Regions from separate parts of the Mesorhizobium sp. C399B genome, predicted to be linked through region 2. Evidence: riboswitches for the same ligand, from Rfam matches in the RefSeq annotation. Region 2 holds a riboswitch; the other holds the start of a gene.
What was found. A riboswitch is a leader RNA that binds a small molecule or an ion and turns the genes downstream of it on or off. The one in region 2 is predicted to bind S-adenosylmethionine.
Positions count from the first base shown of each region.

Region 1: it holds a riboswitch for S-adenosylmethionine, as region 2 does, so the genes downstream of both, NLY36_RS19860 (O-succinylhomoserine sulfhydrylase) here and metX (homoserine O-acetyltransferase MetX) in region 2, are expected to answer to the same signal.

Region 1 covers NZ_CP100472.1:4,143,243-4,151,069, forward strand. The annotation lists gene apaG (Co2+/Mg2+ efflux facilitator ApaG/CorD) at 1-30, opposite strand, end outside; gene NLY36_RS19855 (ceramide glucosyltransferase) at 252-1,403, shown strand; gene NLY36_RS19860 (O-succinylhomoserine sulfhydrylase) at 1,415-2,605, opposite strand; SAM riboswitch at 2,663-2,740, opposite strand; gene NLY36_RS19865 (2'-deoxycytidine 5'-triphosphate deaminase) at 2,881-3,975, shown strand; gene NLY36_RS19870 (ABC transporter substrate-binding protein) at 4,077-4,847, shown strand; gene NLY36_RS19875 (hypothetical protein) at 4,864-5,313, opposite strand; gene araD1 (AraD1 family protein) at 5,341-6,336, opposite strand; gene mmsB (multiple monosaccharide ABC transporter permease) at 6,539-7,825, opposite strand; gene mmsA (multiple monosaccharide ABC transporter ATP-binding protein) at 7,822-7,827, opposite strand, start outside.
Region 2 covers NZ_CP100472.1:2,516,107-2,523,933, reverse strand. The annotation lists gene NLY36_RS11955 (class I SAM-dependent methyltransferase) at 1-262, shown strand, start outside; gene NLY36_RS11950 (ABC transporter ATP-binding protein/permease) at 400-2,220, shown strand; gene NLY36_RS11945 (DUF1194 domain-containing protein) at 2,285-3,073, shown strand; gene NLY36_RS11940 (glycosyltransferase family 2 protein) at 3,125-4,060, opposite strand; gene NLY36_RS11935 (DUF1330 domain-containing protein) at 4,309-4,629, shown strand; gene metW (methionine biosynthesis protein MetW) at 4,637-5,251, opposite strand; gene metX (homoserine O-acetyltransferase MetX) at 5,248-6,417, opposite strand; SAM riboswitch at 6,478-6,555, opposite strand; gene hisC (histidinol-phosphate transaminase) at 6,682-7,791, shown strand; gene NLY36_RS11915 (prephenate/arogenate dehydrogenase family protein) at 7,796-7,827, shown strand, end outside.

The sequences.
Region 1 (7,827 bases), 1.6 Mb from region 2:
TTCGATGTTGCGCGTGACGGCGCGGTACATGGGCTGCTCCGGTTGCGCAGCAGGGAACATTTGTCGCGCCATGCGGTTTGATACGCGCAGAGCGGCATGTCCTGCCAGCCTCAAAGCGCAGTGCCGACAAACAATGTCATTTAAGTGACACATGACAATGTTGGTGTGCGCAAACCTTGCCGGCGACTCAAGGCCCATCTGTCGACTGACAAAGCAGCCGCGAGCGGCCTTTCCGGAGTGACCAGATCTCGATGGAACTAGCTCTCACAGCCGCCTTCGCTTCCTCCGCTTTGCTTCTTTCCAATCTCGCCAGCATCCTGCTTGCTTCGTCGAAACTGCAAGCGCGTCGCCTTATCCCTCCGCCGTCCGGCGAGCAGCCACCGGTCTCGATCGTCGTGCCGTCGCGCGGCGTGGAGCCGTTCACACAAGAGACGCTGCAGCGAGCCTTCTCGCTCGACTGGCCGCGCTACGAACTGATCTTCTGCGTCGCTCACGCCGACGATCCCGTCGTCAAACTGATAAACAGGGCGATCGTCCTGTTTCCCAACGTGCCGGCCCGGCTGCTGATCGGCGACGACCGCGTCAGCAGCAACCCGAAGCTCAACAACTGCGTCAAGGGCTGGGAAGCGGCGCGCTATCATTGGGTTATTCTGGCGGATTCCAACGTGCTGATGCCAAGGGATTACGTCCAGCACCTGATGGCGGCCTGGCGGACCAATACCGGGCTTATCTGCTCGACGCCGATCGGCTCTCGGCCGGATGGCTTTTGGGCCGAGGTCGAATGCGCGTTCCTCAACACGCTGCAGGCGCGCTGGCAATATGCCGGCGAGGCGCTCGGTCTCGGCTTTGCCCAAGGCAAGAGCATGCTGTGGAACAAGCCGATGCTCGATACCAGTGGCGGTATCCGCGCGCTGGCCGCCGAGATCGCCGAGGATGCTGCTGCAACCAAGCTGGTCAACGGACTGGGCCTGCACGTCAATCTCGTTGCCTCGCCTTTCGAGCAACCACTGGGGCAGCGCCGACTTGCCGACATCTGGTCGCGCCAGGCGCGCTGGGCGCGGTTGCGCCGCGTCACCTTCCCGCTGTTTTTCGCACCCGAGATCCTGACCGGCGTCGCCGTGCCGTTGGCGTTGGCGCTGGTGGCGGCCGCAAGTGCCGGCATCAGCCTGCCGGCCACGGTGATGGCCGTGCTGACGGCGGCCTACATTCCCGAATGCGCGCTGGCCGCGGCCAAGGGCTGGCATCTGTCGCTGCGCATGGTCCCGGCGATGATGGTCCGCGACATGATGCTTCCCGCCATCTGGGCGCGCGGCTGGCTGAGCGGCGCCGTCGACTGGCGCGGCAACACCATGACCATCGGCACCAAGACGGCCGAACTGGAAGAGGTTTCGTCGGGAGCGTGACGCCTCGCGGCCTATCCGGCTGCCTTCAGCGCCTGCGCAACGTCCTCCAGCAGATCGTCCGTATCCTCAAGACCGACCGACAGCCTGAGCGTTCCCGGCCCGATGCCAAGCTCGGCGCGAGCTTCGTCGCTGAGGTTCTTGTGCGTGGTGGTCGCCGGATGGGTGATCAGGCTCTTGGCGTCGCCGAGATTGTTGGAGATCAGCACGATGTCGAGCGCGTTCTGCAAGGCGAAGGCCGCCTGCTTGCCGCCCTTGACGTCGAGGCAGATCAGCGTCGATCCGCCCGTCATCTGCTTCTTGACGATGTCGGCCTGCGGGTGGTCGGCGCGGCCGGGATAGATGACGCGGGCGATTTCCGGCCGTCCTGCCAGGAAATCCGCGATCTTGGCCGCGCTTTCCGTCTGCTGGCGCACCCGAACCGGCAGCGTCTCCAGGCCCTTGAGCAGCGTCCAGGCGTTGAACGGCGACAGGCTCGGGCCGGTGTGGCGGAAATAGTCGTGCAAATTCTCGTCGATCCATTTCTTGTCCGACAGGATGATGCCGCCGAGACAGCGTCCCTGGCCGTCAATGTGCTTGGTCGCGGAGTAGACGACGATATGGGCGCCGAGCTGCAAGGGCTTCTGCTGCAAGGGCGTGGCAAAGACATTGTCGACGATCAGCCTGGCGCCGTTCGAGGTGGCGAGCGCCGCCACCGCTGCGATGTCGACCACTTCCAGCGTCGGATTGGTCGGGCTTTCCAGGAAGAACAGTTTCGTGTTCGGCCGCACCGCCTTTTCCCAGTTGGCGATGTCGGTGCCGTCGACCAGCGTTGCCTCGATGCCATATTTCGGCGCCAGCGTCTCGACCACCCAGCGGCAGGAGCCGAACAGCGCGCGCGCCGCAACGATATGGTCGCCGGCCTTGGCGCTGCACAGCAGCGCTGCCGTCACCGCAGCCATGCCCGACGCCGTGGCGCGGGCATCTTCGGCACCCTCCAGCGCGCACATGCGCTTTTCGAACATGTCGACGGTAGGGTTGGCATAGCGCGAATAGATGAAGCCCGGCTCCTCGCCCTTGAAACGGGCCTCGGCAGCCTGCGCCGTCTCGTAGACATAGCCTTGAGTGAGATACATCGCTTCTGACGTCTCGCCGAACTGGGAACGCAGCGTTCCCCCGTGCACGAGTGCGGTCTGAGGCTTCCAGTTACGCTTCTTGGTGCTCATCGCTTTTGTTCCAGACACAAAAAAACCGGCCGCGAAAGTCGCAACCGGTCCATATGGCCTTGCGGCCTGACGGTCCTTTAGCGACTTGTTTAACGTGGCTGCAAGCCGACCGGCCAAATCACCACGGGATAACGACCCTTTAGACCTCACCTGCGCTTGCGTCAATTGCCGGCTTCATTAAGAGGTTTGTACCAGGCAGGTTCCGCAATAATATCCAGCGGTTTTGCGGCAAGAACCTGCCACAAAGAGACCGACCTTGGAGCGGAGCCAGCCTTTTGCGGCAGACAGGCATTCTTCCCGATCAGGACATTTCCGCGCTGTTTCAGTCCGGCGCGCTGAAGTCGCCGCGCGCGCTCGATGTCGACCAGGTGCAGCCGGCGAGCCTCGATCTCAGGCTCGGCGAGAAGGCTTTTCGCGTGCGCGCCTCCTTCCTGCCGGGTCCCGATCATCTGGTGGCCGACAAGCTTCACCGGCTGAAATTGCACGAATTCAGTCTCGCCGGGGGCGCGGTGCTGGAAACCGGCTGCGTCTACATCGTGCCGCTGCTCGAAAGCCTGGCGCTGCCCGCAAACGTGTCCGCCTCCGCCAACCCGAAGAGCTCGACCGGCCGGCTCGACATCTTCACCCGGGTGATGACCGATCGCGGCCATGAGTTCGACAAGATCGCCCCCGGCTATCACGGGCCGCTTTATCTCGAAGTCAGTCCACGCACCTTCCCGATCGTCGTACGCGCTGGATCGAGACTGTCGCAGATCCGCTTTCGCACCGGCAACGCGCTGTTGTCGGAGGCAGAGCTGAACGAATTGCACCGCGCCGAGATGCTGGTGGCGACCGAGCCGCCCAACATTTCCGGCGGCGGCATTGCGCTGTCGATCGATCTTGACGGCGACCAGAACGGCCTGGTCGGCTATCGCGGCAAGCATCACACCGGCTTGGTCGATGTCGACAAGCGCGCCGCCCAGGATGCCGTCGATTTCTGGGAGCCGCTCTATAAGAGCGGCGCCGGCGAACTGGTGCTCGACCCGGACGAGTTCTACATCCTGGTCAGCCGCGAAGCCGTGCACGTGCCGCCGCTCTACGCCGCCGAGATGACGCCCTTCGATCCGCTGGTTGGCGAATTCCGTGTTCACTATGCCGGCTTCTTCGATCCGGGCTTCGGCCATTCGGCCTCAGGCGGCACCGGCAGCCGGGCGGTGCTCGAAGTGCGCAGCCACGAAGTGCCGTTCATCCTCGACCACGGCCAGATCGTCGGCCGGCTGGTCTACGAACACATGCTGAAGCGGCCGCAGGCGCTTTACGGCACCGATCTCGGCTCGAATTACCAGGCGCAAGGCCTCAAGCTCTCCAAGCATTTCCGCCCCGCCGGCTGAACCTTCGATCACCGTCAGGCAAAATACTTGCCTGCGCTGCGTCACCATGCTTGGCTGCCTTTCGGTGGCCGGCAAGAGAACGGCGCGCAAGGGGAACCAAAATGCAGATTTCAAGATGGATCATATCGGCAGCGGGCGCTGCCATGCTGGTGATATCGGCCGGCTCGCTGGCTGAGGCGCAGGACAAATTGAAGATCGGCACCGAGGGCGCTTATCCGCCCTTCAACACCATCACCGCGGACGGCAAGATCGAGGGCTTCGACATCGACATTGCCAATGCGCTGTGTGCGCAGATGAAGGTCGAGTGCGAGATCGTCACCCAGGACTGGGACGGCATCATCCCGGCGCTGCAGGCGAAAAAGTTCGACGCCATCATCGCCTCGATGAGCATCACCGAGGAGCGCAAGAAACAGGTCGCCTTCACCAACAAATACTACACGACGCCGCTGGCGCTGGTGGCGCCCAAGGACAGCGACCTCACTTCCACCGAACCGGCAGCCCTTGCCGGCAAGACGGTGGGCGCGCAGGCCTCGACCACCCAGGCCGACTATGCGCAGGACGCCTATGGCAAGGCCGGCGCCGAGGCGAAACTCTACCCCACCCAGGAAGAGGCGATCACCGACTTGCAGAACGGCCGTCTCGACGCCGTCATCTCCGACAAATTCGTGCTGATGGACTGGCTGAAGAAGGCGAGCGAAGGCTGCTGCAAGCTTGTCGGCGACGTCAAGGGCACCGAGACGCAAGCCGGCATCGCTGTCCGCCTGGAGGACACGGCGCTGCGCGACAAGCTGAATGCGGCGATAGACGCCATCGTCGCCGACGGCACTTACAAGAAGATCCAGGCCAAGTATTTCGATTTCGATATTTATTGAGTCCCGTCCGCCGGCGTCAGCCGCGAAAGAGATACTCTTTCGCGGCGCCAAGGCAGGCATGAAAATGGCCGATAAACAGCAGTTCGCGTGCGGCCAAACGTTTCCTGCCCCAAAAGCCTTCGGTCAGTTTGACCTCGTCGAGCGAAGCGTTTGAGCCGCGCTTCAACGGGAACAACTGCTTGTCGAGGCAACCGAGGACATGGGCCTTGGCGGAGTCGATGCCGCAGACCTTGCCATTGTTGTTCAGCCTGTCGCTGCGAAGCGCTGATGTCATGTGATCCGTGTTGCGCATCAGAAAGCTCACCTGGGCTTTCGAATAGCCGGTTGCCAGAAGACGGCTCGTCATCGCCAAACGGGCTTCACGATAGGACTTCGGGCTGCACTGGCCGGCGCTAAAGGCCACCGACGGTTGGGTCAGGAACAGGGCCACGCCCGTGAACACAATGACAAGCCGCATTCCGTTCATTTCCGGCTCCCAAATTGTGATGCTGCCTCAAAGCGCCTTCACCGCCACCTTCACCGGCTGCTCAATCTCCAGCGGGTTGCGCAGTGGCAGGCCGAAATCCCCGGCCTCGATCTCGAACACGTCGCCAGCCTGAGTCTTGATGCCGTCGGCAAAGGACAGCGTCGCCGTGCCGAACATGTGCACATGCACGTCGCCCGGCTGGCGGAAGGCCGAATATTTGAAGTGGTGATGTTCGAGATTGGCGATTGTGTGCGACATGTTCGCTTCGCCCGACAGGAACGGCTTTTCCCACAGCAAATTGCTGTCGCGATAGATTCGCGATGAGCCCCTGACGTCGGCCGGCAGGTCGCCGATCAGGATTTCCGGCCCGAACGAGGCGTTGCGCAGTTTGGAATGTGCCAGGAACAGATAGTTCACCCGCTCGGTAACATGATCGGAAAACTCGTTCGACAGCGTGAAGCCGACGCGGAACGGCGCGCCGTCGTCGCCGATGACATAGATGCCGGCGATTTCCGGCTCCTCGCCGGCGTCCTGCGCGAAGGCCGGCGACATCAATGCGGCGCCCGGCGCCACCGCCATGGTGCCGTTGCCCTTGTAGAACCATTCCGGCTGCACGCCGGTCTGGCCCTTGGCCGGCTTGCCGCCTTCGAGCCCCATGCGGAACATCTTCATGGAATCGGTGAGCTGCTCCTCGCCGCCATCGCTGAGCTTCTTGTGCATGGAATCGCGTGTCGCCGCCGAGCCGAGATGGGTCAGGCCGGTGCCGGTCAGATGCAGATGCGCAGGATCGGGATGGTTGATCGGCGACACCAGCCGGCCCTTCTTGTAGACGGCGTCGAGGTCTATCGCTTCACCGAACCCCTTGCGCTCGATCAGCGCGGCGAGGCCCGTTCCGGTGCGCGCGGCTTCCATGGCCAGCGAATAGACGCTGCGGGCGCCGTTGATGATCCTGGTCTTGCCGCCGCCATTGCGGGCGACGACGCGGATGGTCTCGGCGTCGTCGAGGATCTGGGAGATTAGCATGATGAAATCCTCTCTCATGTGCCTTGGCCGGGTTGCCCCTTGGCAAACCTTGACCTGCGCGGCTCGGACCTCGCCGCGCCACGGGTTGAACTCTTCGTCCGGATTGCGCTCGCGAGCTCCATCCCTCGGGGGACTTCTTGTGCCGACAACTTGCCGGCTGCGCCGCGACCGTATGCCTCCTGCTTGCCTCGCCTGAAGCTTGTCAGGCCTTGTTCTTGTTGTAGACGTCGAAGATCACGGCGCCGAGCAGCACCAGGCCTTTGACCACCTGCTGCCAGTCGACATTGACGCCCATGATCGACATGCCGTTGTTCATCACGCCCATGATGAAGCCGCCGACGACTGCCCCGATGACCTGGCCGACGCCGCCCATCGCCGAGGCGCCGCCGATGAACACTGCGGCGATGACGTCGAGCTCCGAGCCGAGACCCGCCGCCGGCACCGCCTGGCCGAGACGAGCCGCGATGATCAGGCCGCCAAGCGCCGACAGCACGCCCATATTGATGAACACCATCAGCGTCAGCCGCTCGGTGTTGATGCCCGACAGCTGCGCCGCCTTGGGATTGCCGCCCATGGCGTAGATGCGCCTCCCGATGGTCATGCGCTTGGTGACGAAGACGAACAGCGTGATCAGCACGCCCATGACCAGCAGCACCACCGGCAGGCCGCGGTAGCTGGCAAACTCATAGACTAGGAACAGCGCCAGCGCGCTGGCGACCAGCGTCTTGACCACGAACAGGGTGAAGGGCTCGGCCTCATAACCATGGCGTTCTCGTTTGCGCCGGGTGCGGACCCCGAAATAGGCATAGGCGAGCACGGCGATCAGCCCCAGCACGACCGTCGTCATGTGCAGGGTCACGCCGCTGCCCATGATGGTCTTGCCGGCTGCGTTCACGACCGGCGGGACGAGCGTCAGTGGGCCGATCACATCCGGGATGAAGCCGGAACTGAGCATCTTGAAGTCGTCGGGAAGCGGACCCACCGACGAGCCGCCGCCAAGCAACGCCTGGCAAATGCCGCGGAAGATCAGCATTCCGGCCAGCGTGACAATGAAGCTCGGTATCCGGTGATAGGCGATCCAATACCCTTGCGCGGCGCCGATCAGGCCACCCGCGACCAGGCAGACGATCGAAACCACCAGGGGATTGCTCAGCGGTCCGAGTTGCCAGATGACCATCATGTTTGCCGCCAGCGCGCCAATGAAACCGGCGACCGATCCGACGCTGAGGTCGATATAGCCCGATACGATCACCAGCAGCATGCCCAGCGCCATCACGATGATGAAGGAGTTCTGCTGCACCAGATTGCTGAGATTGACCGGCTTGAACAACGTTCCCGACGTGGTGAACTGGAAGAACAGCATGATGACGATCAGCGCTATGATCAGCCCGTATTCGCGCAAATTCGTCGCCAGCGCCGAGACGGCGATGCGCGGGCGCTGTTCGTCGGCGACGTTTCCCTGCGGGGCGGGGGCGCTTTCGGTGCTCATGC
Region 2 (7,827 bases):
CGCGCTGTTCTTCCCGCCATCGCCGCGGCGCTTCATGATGCGGTTCCACAATGTTCTGGAGCGCGCCGGCCGGCGGTTCTGGCCGATCTTTTCCGGCGTCATCGTGGTCGAGGCGCAGAAGCGGCTCTATCAGGGCGTGCCGGTCGCGCAGCGCGCTTCGCGCCGTGTCTTCGTGCCGGTACTGTCACCGCACGGTGCCACCCGGCTTGGCCGCCGGGCGGAAGGGGTGACATCGACGACGCGTCAGGTGACACCTTCGTGATCATCATGAAAACTGGTGTTGCGTGGGTTTTTCCCACCTTTCTGTCGCAGATGCATTCGCGGTCCGTTTGAGCGGCGGATGCCTTCAAGTCTCTCCATCTGGTTTCAGCAACGCTTCTGAACGCAAGGACTTCGTGCATGGCTGATCAACCGGACAAGTCCGCCACCGCTCAGCCGGTAACCGTCGAAGCCAGCAGCCTGCGCGATCAGGTGGCGACGATCAAACGGGCGCTGATAGGCTCACCGGTGCGCAAGTGGCTGGTCTGGACGTCGGTCGGCATTATGGCGGTCATCGTCGCGACGTCGATCGGCCAGGTTCTGCTCAACCGCTGGAACCAGCCTTTCTACGATGCGCTGGCGCGTCGCGACATGGCGGCCTTCCTGCATCAGCTGTTGATCTTTGCCGTGATTGCCGGCACGCTGCTCCTGCTCAACATCGCTCAGACCTGGCTCAACCAGATGATCCGGCTGAAGCTGCGCGAGGCGCTGACGCTCGACCTGATCGACCAATGGATGCGGCCGGCGCGGGCCTTCCGGCTCGCCAATGCCGGCGCCATCGGCGTCAATCCCGACCAGCGCATGCAGCAGGATGCCGCGCATCTGTCCGATCTGTCGACGGACCTCGGCGTCGGCCTGCTGCAATCCTTCATCCTGCTGGTGTCGTTCGTCGGCGTGCTTTGGCAACTCTCGTCGGGCTTCGTCTTCCACATCAACGGCTGGTCGCTGGCGATACCGGGCTACATGGTCTGGGCCGCGTTCCTCTATGCCGGCATCGCCTCCTGGCTGAGCTGGCTGGTCGGGCGGCCGCTGATCCGCCTCAACAGCGACCGCTACACCCGCGAGGCCGAACTGCGCTCCTCGATGGTGCGCGTCAACGAGAATGTCGACGCCATCGCGCTCTATCACGGCGAAGCCGATGCCAAGAGACGGCTCGAAATCGACCTTGGCACGGTGCTGGGCGCGATGCGAAACATCTACAAAGCGCAGATCAACCTTTCCTGGGTGACCGATACCTATGGCTGGATCACCGTGGTGGCGCCGATCCTTGTGGCATCGCCGGTCTATTTTTCAGGCGATATCAGCTTTGGCGGGTTGATGATGGCGGTCGGCGCCTTCAACCAGGTGCACTCGTCGCTGCGCTGGTTCATCAACAATATCGGCGGCATCGCCGACTGGCGCGCCACGCTGATGCGCGTTGCCGACTTCCGCATTGCGCTCGATGAAACCGATGTGCTGCACGACAAGGAAAAGCGCATCGAATTCGGCGATAACGCCAATGGCAGCCTGACCTTCGAGAAGCTCCAAGTGGCCTCGCCGGAGGGCTGCACCAAACTTTCAGACAGCCATGTCGAGATTCATCCCGGTGAGCGCGTCATGATCACCGGCGACCCAGGCGCCGGCAAGACATTGTTCTTCCGCGCCATTGCCGGCCTTTGGCCCTGGGGCAGCGGGCGGATCGGCTTGCCGGCCGGAGAAACGCCGATTTTCGTGCCGCGTGTTCCGTATTTTCCTGCCGGCACGTTACGCGAAGTGCTGCATCCGAATGGCTCGGCGCCGGCTGGCGATGCTGATTTTGGGGCGGTGCTGGCCGAGGTCGGCCTCGAGCGGCTGTCATCCTCGCTCGACCGTTCCGCACGCTGGGAGCGTGAACTCAACGATGACGAACAGCGGTCGCTGGCCTTCGCCAGGCTGGCCTTGCGGCAGCCGAAATGGGTGATCATCGACGAAGCGATGGACGCGTTCGATGGTCCTTCGCTGCGAAGGGTACTGTCCATGCTGGAGAAACGCCTGCCGGAAACCGCGATCCTCAACATCGGGCGCGGACTGCACAATGGTCATTTCTTTCCACGCGCATTGAACATCGTGAAGGATACGGGTGCTGCGCCACTGAAACCCGCCCGAGTCAGGACCGGCGCCATCGACCCGCCGCCGAAAGCGGCCGTGCGGCGAAAGAAGTAGAAGGGGCTTTATTTCGCCGCGATCGCGGCGAAGATTCACGGGGCGAAACATCCGTGGTGCGGCCATGCTCGATGCGCTCAGCCTGCTTGCCTGCCTTGCCTGCACCACGCCCGTGGCTGCCCCGGCCGTTGCCGTGGATGTCGAACTGGTGCTGGCCGTCGACATCTCACAGTCGATGGACGAGAGGGAGTTCGCGCTGCAGCGCGCTGGCTATGTCGAGGCGCTCAGGCATCCCGATTTCATCAAGGCCGTGCGCTCGGGAACCACCGGGCGCATCGCGCTTGCCTATTTCGAATGGGCGGGCGTCGTGCGCGAGGATGGCGTCATCGCCTGGCAGGTGATCGACAGCGCAGAGAGCGCCAACGCCTTCGCCGACAAAATAGAAGCGCGGCCGTTCCGCAGCTTTCGCGGCACCTCGATTTCCGGTGCGCTTGCCTTCGGCGCCGGGCTGTTCGAGGGCACGGGGTTCGATGCGCCACGCAGCGTCATCGACATTTCCGGCGACGGTCCCAACAACACCGGGCTGCCCGTCGCCACGACACGCGATGCGGCGGTGGCCAAGGGCATCGTCATCAACGGCCTGCCGATCCTGATCAGCCCGTCGCCGACCTTCAGCCATCTCGACCAGTATTATGACGACTGCGTCACCGGTGGGCCCGGCTCCTTCGTGTTGCCGATCTATGCGGCCTCGGAATTCGCCACCGCCATACGCCGCAAGTTGATCCTGGAGGTGAGCGGCATCGCCGATGCGACCGTGGTCCCGATCGATGCCGCCGCACCCATGGACTGCCTGCAGGGCGAACGCGACCGGCGGCTATATTCCGACCCATATCTGCCGGAACTCGACAAATGAGGTTTGAGGCAGTTCGGAGGGGAAAGCCGCTGCGCGGCTTGTCGGCAAACTTCAGGCCGGCCGTGCACCGTATTTGTCGCGAAATTCGGCATAGAGATCGCGGCGCCAGCGCCGGCCGCCGACATAGCCACGCAACAGCTGCAGCAGCGAATAGCCAAGCGCCTTCGACGACCGGTTGGCCATATAGCCGGAGAACGCCTGCGAAACCCTGCCCTTGAGTGCATCGGCGATGAGCTGCCGGGCGATCATGTAAGGCGGAATGTAGGGGTAGCGGTCGGCGATATAGGGGTGCTTGTCGATCAAGCTCGCATAGGCTTCGACATAGCCGTCCCGGCGACCGGAGATCGAATTCTCCGAGTTGTACTTTTTCCAGTCGATCACTTCGGACAGCTGCGCGCCGCTGCGACGGGCAAAGCGCAGCAACAATTCGCGATCCTGCATGCGCGTGACGTCACTGTCGTAGCCGCCGATGGCCAGCAGCGACTCGCGCCGGGCGGTGATTGCCGACCCGGCAATGAAGATGGTCTGCGCGACAAGGGCCCGCTCCAGCGAGTCGCGGCTCAGCAGCGCTTCGCGGTTGACGCAGTTGGTGCGGCGATTGCCCTTCAGCGACACGAAGGAACTGATCAGCACTTCGAGCGAGGGATTGTTGTCGAACTGCTCCAGCGTCCGCGCCAGGCGATCCGGCAAATAGACGTCGTCGGAATCGAGGAATGTCACCACCGGCGCCTGCGCCCGCTCGATGCCGGCATTGCGGGCGGCATTGGCGCCGCGCCATTTCGAGCCAACATAGATCAGCCGTGGATCGCGGATTTCGGCAAGTGCGGCTGCCGTACCGTCGGTCGAGCCGTCATCGACGACAATGTGTTCGAACCGGGGAAAATTCTGCGCCAGCACGCTCTCCACGGCGCGCACCACCTTGCTGCGGCGATTGTGCGTCGGTGTGATCACCGAGATCAGCGGAGCGAGGTCGGTTGCCTTGGACATGTTGCTTCGATTGTGCCCCGAAATGCCTGGAGGCCGGAGGTTTTGATGGTCGCCGTCCAAGCCTTACCCCGGGATGGCATTCGATTCGACGCTACAAAAAACCAGCGGCAATGTCATCACAAACTGTTGAGCCAGGACGCCGGTAAGCCGGCCGATTACCCCAGACGTAATCGACCGATGGCCATCATGTCTGCAGATTGCGCCAACGAAGCCGGTCGTCGGGCTTCGATCTCACAGGGAGTTCAGCCATGGCCGCCTACGCCGTCGCCCATATGCGTCAAGTCACAATGGGCCCGCAGATTGTCGAGTATCTGCAGAGGATCGACGCCACATTGGAGCCGTTCGGCGGCCGCTTCCTTGTCCACGGCGGCGACATGGACGTGGTCGAAAACGAATGGCCCGGGCATCTGATCGTCATCGAGTTTCCGGACAGGGCGCATGCGTGGGGCTGGTACGATTCATCAGCCTATCGGGTGATTCTGGCCTTGCGCACCGACAACTCCCACGCCGATGTGATCATCGCCGATGGCGTTCAGCACCCGCACAAGGCGACGAACGTGCTGGAATAGGGGCAAACTACCGCTTCAGCAAGAACACCGCTTGCTGGCCGAAGAAATTCCAGAACCACCATGGCATCGACAGGCCGATCTTCTGGCCGTTGCCGTCGAGCGCGGTGGCTTTCTCGACCGAAGCGCCGAGTTCCTCGACCAGATTGACGAAGTCGCGGATGGTGCAGAAATGGATGTTGGGCGTGTCGTACCAGGAATAGGGCAGGTCCGCGGTTACCGGCATCCGGCCCTTGACGAACAGCGACAGCCGCACCCGCCAGTGGCCGAAATTGGGGAAGGAGACGATGGCGCGGTTGCCGATTCGCAGCAGCTCGTCGAGCACCAGCTTCGGGTTGCGGGTCGCCTGCAGCGTCTGAGACAGGACGACGAAGTCAAAACCCTTGTCCGGATAGAATTCGAGGTCGGTATCGGCATCCCCCTGGATGACCGAGAGACCGCGCGCCACGCATTCATTGACGCCGCGCTGTGACAGCTCCAGCCCGCGGCCGTCGACCTGCTTAGTCTCCTGCAGGAGTTCGAGCAGCAGGCCGTCGCCGGAGCCGACATCGAGCACCCGCGACTGCGGCGGTATCAGGTTGGCCACGACTTCGAGGTCGACGCGCTGGCTGCCATTGACGCTCATGAGGCGAGCCCCCTTGCGCGGGCCGCCGAGCCGATGAAGCCCTTGATGGCGGCAAACAGTTCGGGTTCATCGAGCAGGAAGGCATCATGGCCGCGGTCGGTGTCGATCTCGACGAAGGAGACGGAGGCGCCGGCGGCGTTAAGCGCATGCACGATCGAGCGGCTCTCCTCGGTCGGGAACAGCCAGTCCGAGGTGAAGGACACCAGGCAGAAGCGGGTCTTGGTCCCGGCAAAGGCATCTGCCAACCGGCCGCCATGGTCGGCGGCGAGGTCGAAATAATCCATCGAACGGGTCATGTAGAGGTAGGAGTTGGCGTCGAAGCGGTCGACGAATGTCATGCCCTGGTGGCGCAGATAGCTTTCGATCTGGAAATCTGCGTCGAAACCGAAGGTCAGCGCTTCGCGGTCCTGCAGATTGCGGCCGAATTTCCGATGCAGGGCGGCTTCCGACAGATAGGTGATGTGGGCGGCCATGCGCGCCACGGCGAGCCCCTTTTCCGGGCGCTTGCCGTGCTCGAAATATTTGCCGCCATGCCAGTCCGGATCGGCCATGACGGCCTGCCGGCCGACCTCGTGGAAGGCGATGTTCTGCGAGGAATGGCGTGCGCCTGTGGCGATCGGCAGGGCCGAGAAGACGCGCTCGGAATAGCATGACGCCCATTCCAGCACCTGCATGCCGCCCATCGAGCCGCCGAGCACGCAAAACAGCTTTTCGATGCCGAAATGGTCGACCAGCATCAGTTGCGCCCGCACCATGTCGCGGATGGTGATGATTGGCAGGTCGAGGCCGTAGGGCTTGCCGGTGGCGGGATTGGTCGAGGCCGGACCGGTGGAGCCGAGGCAGCCGCCGATGACGTTGGAGCAAATGACGAAGAAGCGGTTGGTGTCGATGATCTTGCCGGGACCGATCAGCACTTCCCACCAGCCGGGCTTGCCGGTCACCGGATTGGTGCTGGCGACATGCTGGTCGCCGGTCAGCGCGTGGCAGACCAGGATGGCGTTGGTGCGGGCATCGTTGAGGGCGCCATATGTCTGGTAGGCGATCTGGAACGGCGACAAAAGCGTGCCGGCGTCAAGCTTCAGCGGCTTGTCAGGGCCAAAACGCAACACAGGGCTCGACGGGTTGTCGGCCTCGTTGTTGGTTTTTGTAGCGCGGAGCGCGGCCATGTGACTCTCCTTGCCCGCCGTCAGGCAATAAAAAACCGGCAATGCGATCGCAAAGCCGGTTACGTCACGCAAACGGCCCTTTAGCGAGTTGTTTAACGTGGCTGCAAGCCGACCGGCCAAATCACCACGGAACTGTTGCGTTCTTCTAGAACTCGTGCGGCCCGGCGTCAACGGCCAGCTATTGCCCGCCTCTCGACATTCGCGGCTACGGCTTGTATTTCCGCTGCGGCCTCCGGACGGAGGCATTCTCGATGGATTTGCGACATGGACAAGACAGCGGACAAGGCACGACCGACGCCCCGCGCGGGCATTATGGACATCGACGCCTATGTGCCGGGCAAGAGCACAGCACCGGCCGGCGTCGCCAAGGTCCATAAATTGTCGTCGAACGAGAACCCGCTCGGCCCGTCGCCGAAGGCGATCGAGGCCGCGCGCGAAGTGGCCAGCAAGCTCGATGTCTATCCCGACGGCACCGCCCGCCGGCTGCGCGAGGCGATCGCCGAGGTGCATGGCCTCAACCCGGCAAACATCATCTGCTCCAACGGTTCCGACGAGATTTTGGGCCTGCTGGCGCAGACCTATCTGGCGGCCGGCGATGAGGCCATCATCACCGAACACGCCTTCATGATCTACAAGATCTACATCCAGTCGGCCGGCGGGACACCGGTGACGATCAAGGAAACCGAGGAACGCGCCGACGTCGACGCGATCCTGGCCGCGGTGACGCCGCGGACCAAAATCATCTTCCTCGCCAATCCCAACAATCCGACCGGAACCTATCTGCCGTTCCAGGAGGTCCGCCGCCTGCATTCCGCTCTCCCGGGCAACGTGCTTCTGGTGCTCGACGCGGCCTATGCCGAATATGTCAGGCGCAATGACTATGAGGCCGGCATCGAGCTGGCGGGCAGCGCACAGAATGTGGTCATGACCCGCACCTTCTCCAAGCTCGGCCTTGGCGGCGCGCGCATCGGCTGGATGTATGGCCCACTGCACATCGTCGATGCCATCAACCGCATCCGCGGCCCTTTCAACGTTAACGCAACAGCGATCGAGGCCGGCATTGCCGCCATCCGCGACCGCGCCCATGTCGAGCGCAGTTCGTTGCACAACGAGACCTGGCTTACCTGGCTGAATGAAGAACTGACGAAGCTTGGGCTGCGCGTGACGCCCAGCGTCGGCAATTTCGTCCTCATCCACTTTCCCGACGACAAGAGGCATTCGGCTGAGGCGGCGGACGATTACCTCACCCAGCGCGGCTATATATTGCGGCGCGTTACCGGCTATGGCTTTCCCAATGCGCTGCGCATGAGCGTCGGCACCGAAGAAGCAAATCGCGGCGTCATCGATGCCCTCACGACATTCCTGAAAAGCTGAAACAATGACAGCACCGATGTTTGAAAAGATCGCGCT